Linked DNA regions of Stieleria sp. JC731. The protein of the gene in region 2 interacts with the protein of the main gene of each other region in a pairwise test. Links are inferred from orthologs where the notes say so. Each region holds a gene or a part of one and is shown on either strand. Other genes may lie near its edges. The genes, in order: gyrA and LOC67_RS26150.

Evidence for each region.
Region 1: the proteins of LOC67_RS26150 (region 2) and gyrA interact in binary tests that used the Escherichia coli proteins (3 or more experiments, as listed by UniProt). The link is inferred for Stieleria sp. JC731 from one-to-one orthologs.

What each region holds. Positions count from the first base shown.
Region 1 is NZ_JAJKFQ010000002.1:613,112-616,611, reverse strand. Bases 215-3,390 are described here. They hold gyrA (DNA gyrase subunit A), read left to right. Parts: upstream 215-529; coding sequence 530-3,190; downstream 3,191-3,390. Outside these bases: hypothetical protein, read right to left, coding at 3,471-3,500. UniProt on the Escherichia coli protein: A type II topoisomerase that negatively supercoils closed circular double-stranded (ds) DNA in an ATP-dependent manner to maintain chromosomes in an underwound state.
Region 2 is NZ_JAJKFQ010000029.1:377,670-381,091, reverse strand. The notes cover bases 211-3,308. They hold LOC67_RS26150 (DNA gyrase subunit B), read right to left. Parts: upstream 2,945-3,308; coding sequence 476-2,944; downstream 211-475. Also shown: hemerythrin domain-containing protein, read right to left, coding at 3,340-3,422. UniProt on the Escherichia coli protein: DNA gyrase negatively supercoils closed circular double-stranded DNA in an ATP-dependent manner to maintain chromosomes in an underwound state.

The DNA.
Region 1 (3,500 bases), on a different replicon or contig from region 2:
CATTCGATATGAAAATACGGGTTCGGGTTATCAGCCGACGGGCGTTAGCCCAGGTGATTGCACTGAAACCGTGGCCGGCGCCATACGGCTAATCCTAAAATCGAGTTGGAACGCAGCAATAGGCCGAAATTCAAGGGCTCCGATCACGCCGGTTGGTCAACAAATCCGCCAGCTGGCGAGTGTCAATCCGCTAGCTGGCTAGAGGCTCAGCGCGTGAGCGAAAGCTCTGGAGTGACTGCCGCTCCGCAGTGCCAGCGTCGTTGTGAAAAAGGGTGAATTTTGGTATCCTTAGCGATTCTCGCTGAGCCCGGAAAGCACGGGTTTTTAGCGGCTTTTCACCCTCCCGCTAGGACACCAAGTGGCAGACGAAAACGACGACAACTCGCAGGACGACGAGAACGGCTCTGGCGGCTCTCCGCAGACCGACGGCGAAGGTAGTGGCGGTGATCATGATGGGGGCGAGGGTGCCCTTCGTCTGATCGATTTGCCGATCGAAGACGAACTTCGTGAAAGCTATCTGACGTACGCGATGAGCGTGATCGTCAGCCGAGCTTTGCCAGACGTGCGTGACGGATTGAAGCCCAGTCAGCGACGTATTCTTGTCGCGATGAATGACTTGAACCTGGGCCCGGGCAGCAAGCGTGTGAAGTGCGCCAAAATCTCCGGTGATACGTCAGGTAACTACCACCCGCACGGTGAGTCGGTCATCTATCCAACCCTGGTGCGTATGGCCCAGGAATGGAACATGCGTTCGCTGCTGATCGACAAGCAGGGTAACTTCGGATCGATCGCGGGGCTTCCGCCAGCGGCGATGCGGTATACCGAAGCTCGTTTGTCGGCGACCGCCGCGGCGATGCTCGATGACCTCAAGCTGGATACCGTTGATTACGTTCCGACGTACGATGAGGCTCGTACTGAGCCAACCGTACTGCCCAGCAAGTTTCCGAACCTATTGATCAACGGTTCCGGTGGTATCGCGGTCGGGATGGCGACCAGTATCCCGCCACACAACCCTACGGAAATCTGTGATGCGGTCATCAAGCTGATCGACGAGCCGGAAACGAGCATCGATGAGCTTTGTGAAATCGTTCCCGGTCCTGATTTTCCAACCGGCGGTATCATTTGCGGCCGAGCGGGGATTCGTCGTGGTTACAAGACCGGGCGCAGCACGATCGTCGTCCGCGCCAAGTGCCACATCGAAGAGATGAAAGGTGCGCGGCATCGGATCATCGTTTCGGAGATCCCGTATCAGCAGTACCGTGACCGCGTCGTCGAAAAGATTGCCTCGTTGGTCAACAGTGACCGTATCAAAGGCATCTCGGGAATCCGTGACGAGTCGGACTTGAAAGAGCCCGTTCGTCTGGTCATCGAGCTGAAGCGAAACGAAGATCCTGATGTCATCCTCAATCAGCTGTATCAGTTTTCGCCGCTACAAGACACGATCTCGCTAATCTTCCTGGCGCTGGTTGACGGCAAACCGCGTGAGTTGACGCTGAAGGAAATGCTGACGGAATTTATCCGTCACCGGGTTACCGTCATTCGTCGTCGAACCCAGTTCTTGTTGGCCAAAGCGCGTCGCCGCAAGCACACCGTCGAAGGCTTGTTGTTGGCACTTGCCAATATCGACGAGATCATTCAGACCATTCGTAGCAGCCGTACACAAGCCGAAGCGAAGCAGCGTTTGATGGGAATCGAGTGTCCTGCATCGATGATGGAGCGAGCGCTCGGTGATGCCGGCTTTAAAGAGTTCCAGTTGGAACGTGGCGAATCGGATAGCTACACGCTGACCAGTGTCCAGACCGACGAAATCCTCAAGATGCGTTTGGGGCAGTTGGTCAACCTTGAGCAAGAAAAGCTTACCGACGAACACAGCAAGTTGCTCGAAGAGATCGCTGACTACGTTGATATTCTCGGCAGCCAAGCACGCGTCTACGGGATCATCAAAGATGACCTCGAAGAAATGAAGCGTCGCTTCGGTTCTCCACGAAGGACCGAGATCAGCAACGAAGAGCTTGGTAACTTCGACCTCGAAGATCTGATCACCGAAGAAACCATGGTGGTCTCGATCAGTCACGAGGGGTATATCAAGCGTACGCCTTCAAGTGTTTACAACACGCAGCGACGTGGCGGTAAGGGACTCAAAGGTGCAAAGACGGATAGCCAAGATCCGATCGAGCACTTGTTTGTTGCCAGTACACACGCCTACCTGTTGTTCCTGACGACAACCGGAAAGGTTCGTTGGCAAAAGGTTTATGACCTGCCACAGTTGCCACGTGATGCAAAGGGACGAGCGATCGTCAACTTGTTGTCGCTCGAAGAGGGCGAAAAGATCGCTTCCTGCTTGGCCATCCGTGACTTCAATCAAGAAGGCTACTATGTCGTCATGGCCACCCGAAACGGGTTGGTTAAGAAGACTCCGCTTGAACAGTACAGTCGTCCCAAACGCGGCGGCATCATCGCGATCAAGCTACGTGAAGACGATGAACTGGTGTCGGCTGCTGTGATCGGACCGGGCGATGAAGTCATCTTGGTGACGTCTGCCGGCATGGCGATCCGATTCCGCGAGTCTGATGCTCGTCCGATGGGGCGTAACACGTCCGGTGTCAAAGGCATCAGCTTGGTCGGCGATGACATCGTTGTCGGTATGGTCGTTGCTGAGCCAGAGGCCACTTTGTTGACCGTTTGTGAGAACGGCTATGGAAAGCGAACTCCGTTCGGCCCACACGCGATCGAAGACGACGGTGATTCCGATGCGGACTCCGATGGCGGATCGTCATCAGCTCGCTATCGCACGCAAAAGCGTGGTGGTAAAGGTTTACGCGATATCAAAACCAGTGATCGCAACGGCAAAGTGATCGCGATCGCACGTGTCGACGATCAGGACGAGATCTTCCTGATGACCGGCAAAGGTAAGATTCAGCGAATCGCTGCCAAAGACGTCAGCGTGATCGGTCGGAATACTCAAGGCGTACGCATCATGAGCATCGACGATGATGATTCGGTGATCGCTGCCGTGCGAATTCCACCAGAAGAGGACGCCGAGGAAGGCGACGTTATCGAAGGCCACGTGGTCACTGAAGGTGCGGAACCAGAAGACGACGCATCAACACCTCAGCTGGAAGGCCAAGCTTCCGATACCGACGTCGAGCCTGCCGATGACGAGTCTACCGAAGGCGGTAGCGAAGAATAGTTCCGAAGCGAGCTAACTTCCTACAGGACTGTCTAGCAGCCTGTTGATTTCTATTGTCGCCTTTCACTCCGTGAGAGCAGCGTTCTTGCCCGCTGGTTTTGCGGAGCAGAAGGCGACAGTGTGCGAGGCCATGCCTGAGTACCAACAGGTCACTCGGCAAAACATCAATCTCTTGGGCAGCCTTTGGGAGGCTGCCTGATCTGCGTTCGAACTCAAGGCACATAGGGCTTGGCCCCACGGCCTTGCTGGCTGTGCTTTGTTAGCTAGAGTGCTTTACTAGCTAGGGTGACAGCGACTCAAGTCCACAGCG
Region 2 (3,422 bases):
ACGCTCCCACCCAAAAACTCTGTGTCCTCTGTTGCTCTGTGTTTCATCTGCCCGGTCAATTCTGGTATCCGGTCCAACTGATCGTCACTTAATGCAAACAGGATGCCTTGTGCCGAAGTCAGGGGGCAGGAAGATTTTAAAACACAGAGTCACGGAGGACACAGAGCTGGTCACTGATGACTAGTTAGGTGCGGCATGGTTTTAAAGTCTATCTGCAGATGGCGGCCCGACTGCTTCCAACCGAAAACTCTGCGTTCTCCTTCTCTCTGCGTTTCATCTGCCCGGTCAGTTCTGACATCCGATCCGAACGATAGTCATGTAATTTGAACCGGATACTTTCCGCTCAGTGTAATGGCGAATCGATTTGAATGATCGAAGTTTGTGCTCAGCAACTAAAAAAGGCCTGGGGTTCATTGCTGAATCCCAGGCCTTTGATGGTTTGGACGCTGGCAATCATTGCCGGCTTCCTTGATGACTAAACGTCGAGGTTGCGAACATCTAACGCGTGCTTTTCGATGAATTCGCGTCGAGGTTCAACCTTGTCGCCCATCAAAAGCCGGAACATTTCGTCAGCCGCACCGGCGTCTTTCATGTTCACTTTGACGAGCGTACGGTTGGTCGGATCAAGCGTCGTCTCGCGGAGCTCCTCCGCGTTCATTTCGCCTAGTCCTTTAAAGCGGGTGACTTGAAGTCCCTTTTCACCGGCCGCACGTACTTCGGGTAGCAAGTCGCGAAGGTCTTCGAGCGGACGGCGGATGTCTTCACCACGGACGAGTTCAAATCGCGGTGTGGTCATCCCCGTTCGGTCAGCCGGGATCAGGTCATCGATCGAAAACCCTAGGACTGCTAGGTCTTTCAGACCGCTGTTGATCGTACGGACTTCGTGCAGTTCGGCGAGGTGAGCGATTTGGCGAGTGTCCACGGGGGCTTCTTCACCGTTCTCGGTGTCGCCTTCGGTGTTTTGGTTCGCTTCGTCGTCGAGGACAAGTTCGTTGGCGGTGAGATGTTCTTGGACCTCATCGACGCTTTGGAACCAGTGCTCGTCATTTCCGTAAGTCAGCAGCCACGCGGGCAGCTTGTTGGAAACTGGGTCAAGCCGTTGGGCGTGGACTCGCAGCGAAACGCCACGTCGTTCCAAGGCCAGGATGGCATCTTCGATTGCAGCGAGTGCGGAGCAAAGTTTTCGCATCGCTTCGCCTTCGACTTGGCGACCGTCTTCGGCTTCGAACATGGTGTCGCTTAGACCGCGGTCAAGCAACTGGCCTTTCATTTCCTCATCCGTTTGGACGTAGTACTTGTTCTTGCCTTGCGTGACGCGGAACAGTGGAGGTTGGGCGACATAGACGTGCCCATCGGCAACGAGTTGGTACATTTGCCGATAGAAGAAGCAAAGCAACAACGTCCGAATGTGGCTTCCGTCAACGTCCGCGTCAGTCATGATGACGACTTTGTTGTAGCGGCGTTTGGAGATGTCTTGGTCGTTGCCGATCCCTGTGCCGATGGCTTGGATCATCGAACGGACTTCTTCGTTTGCCAGTACCTTGTCTTCGCGACTTTTGTAGGCGTTGATGATCTTACCGCGTAGCGGAAGGATCGCTTGGTAGTCGCGCATCCGACCGCCTTCGGCGGATCCACCCGCCGAGTCACCTTCCACCAGGTACAGTTCGCAGCGTTTCATGTCTTTGCTGATGCAGTCACGCAGTTTGCCGGGCAGGCCGCCGCCGCCGAGTGCATCTTTGCGTTTGCGCAGCAAGTCTTTCGCCTTGCGAGCCGCCTCGCGAGCTTCGGAGGCGAGCAAGCCCTTGCGAACGATTGATTTCGCCGTGCGTGGGTTTTCTTCGAGGTACTTGGCAAGTTGCTCGCCGACGCCAGCAGCGATGATGCCTTCGACTTCGTTGTTTCCCAGTTTGGTTTTGGTTTGGCCTTCGAACTGCGGGTGCGGGACGCGAACGCTGATCACCGCAGTGATGCCTTCACGGATGTCGTCACCGTTAAGGGCGGTGTTCTTCAGCAGGTTTTCTTTTTTGCCGTAGTTGTTCAGCGTCCTGGTCAGCGCCGATCGGAAACCGCTAACGTGCGTTCCGCCTTCGATCGTATGGATGTTGTTGACATACGACTGAACGTTTTCGGTGTATTCGGTGCTGTATTGAAGTGCGATTTCAAACTGGCAGCCGTCTTTTTCACCGACGATGGAGATCACATCAGCGTGTAGTGGATCGCTGGCGCGGTTTAGGTGTTCGACAAATTCCGTGATACCACGGTCGTAGCGGAAGTCACCGCCTTCTCCGTTGCGTTCGTCCAGGAATGTGATGCGGACGCCGCTATTGAGAAAGGCAAGTTCTTGCAGTCGCTTGTTAAGTGTGTCGAAGCTGTACTTCGTCACCGAAAAGATCTGCGAGTCTGCTTTGAATGTGGTTTTGGTGCCTGTCTTGCTCGTCTCGCGGCCTTTGACGACGGGGCCGGTCGCGACACCACGCTCGTATTCTTGGCTCCAAGTAAAGCCATCGCGGCTGACTTCGGTTTCGGCCCACTGGCTAAGAAAGTTCACCACGGTGACGCCGACGCCGTGCAGACCACCGGAGGTTTGGTAGGCACCTTTTTCGAACTTGCCGCCGAACTTCAGAACCGTCATCACGCCTTCCAGGGTGCTGACTTCACGCCCCATTTCGACGGATAGTTCTTTGTGCTGGGTCACGGGGATGCCGCGACCATCGTCTTCGACGGTGACGCTGCCATCGGTGTGGACGACAACTGAAACTTTACTGGCAAATCCAGCCATTGCTTCATCGATAGAATTGTCAACGACTTCGTAGACCAAATGGTGAAGCCCACGAGCCGACGTATCGCCGATGTACATCCCGGGGCGTTTTCGAACGTGATCCAAGTCCGACAAGTGCTTGAGGTCTTCGTCGGTGTATTGCTCATTCGCAGCCGGTGTCGACATCGGGGCCGCGGGCGAAGGAGTCGATTCGATCGGTTCGGAATCAGCCGGTTCTGGGGAGGAGGCGTCGCTCATAGAACCCTATCAAGGAGGCGGAGAATCTTCGTCGCACCTCCGGAAGCTGCCCTTCGGCGGGCATCGCCCGGAGGGCTGCATTTAGAACGCCGATTCTAGCATTTTTAGGGCTCGGTCGCGAGGCGTGTGTGGTTGCGCAAACCTCGTAAAACATGGGGTTTTGATGTTTTTTCAAGGATCAAGGCGGAGCCGTGTTCGCCGCCCCTTGGACACCGGCTTGCGGTACCCATCTCCGACCGGTATCGCGACGCCATGTGACGTGCCCAGGTAGCCTGGTCGTACCCCACTTGGTTAGCTAGGCAAGTGGGGTTGTTCTGCAAAGATCAGTCGCCAACGCCGAGATCGTCATCGAAGGAATCGAGGATCAGTTTCAGCTCGGATTCCTCGTGTGACTCGAATTCGGTTT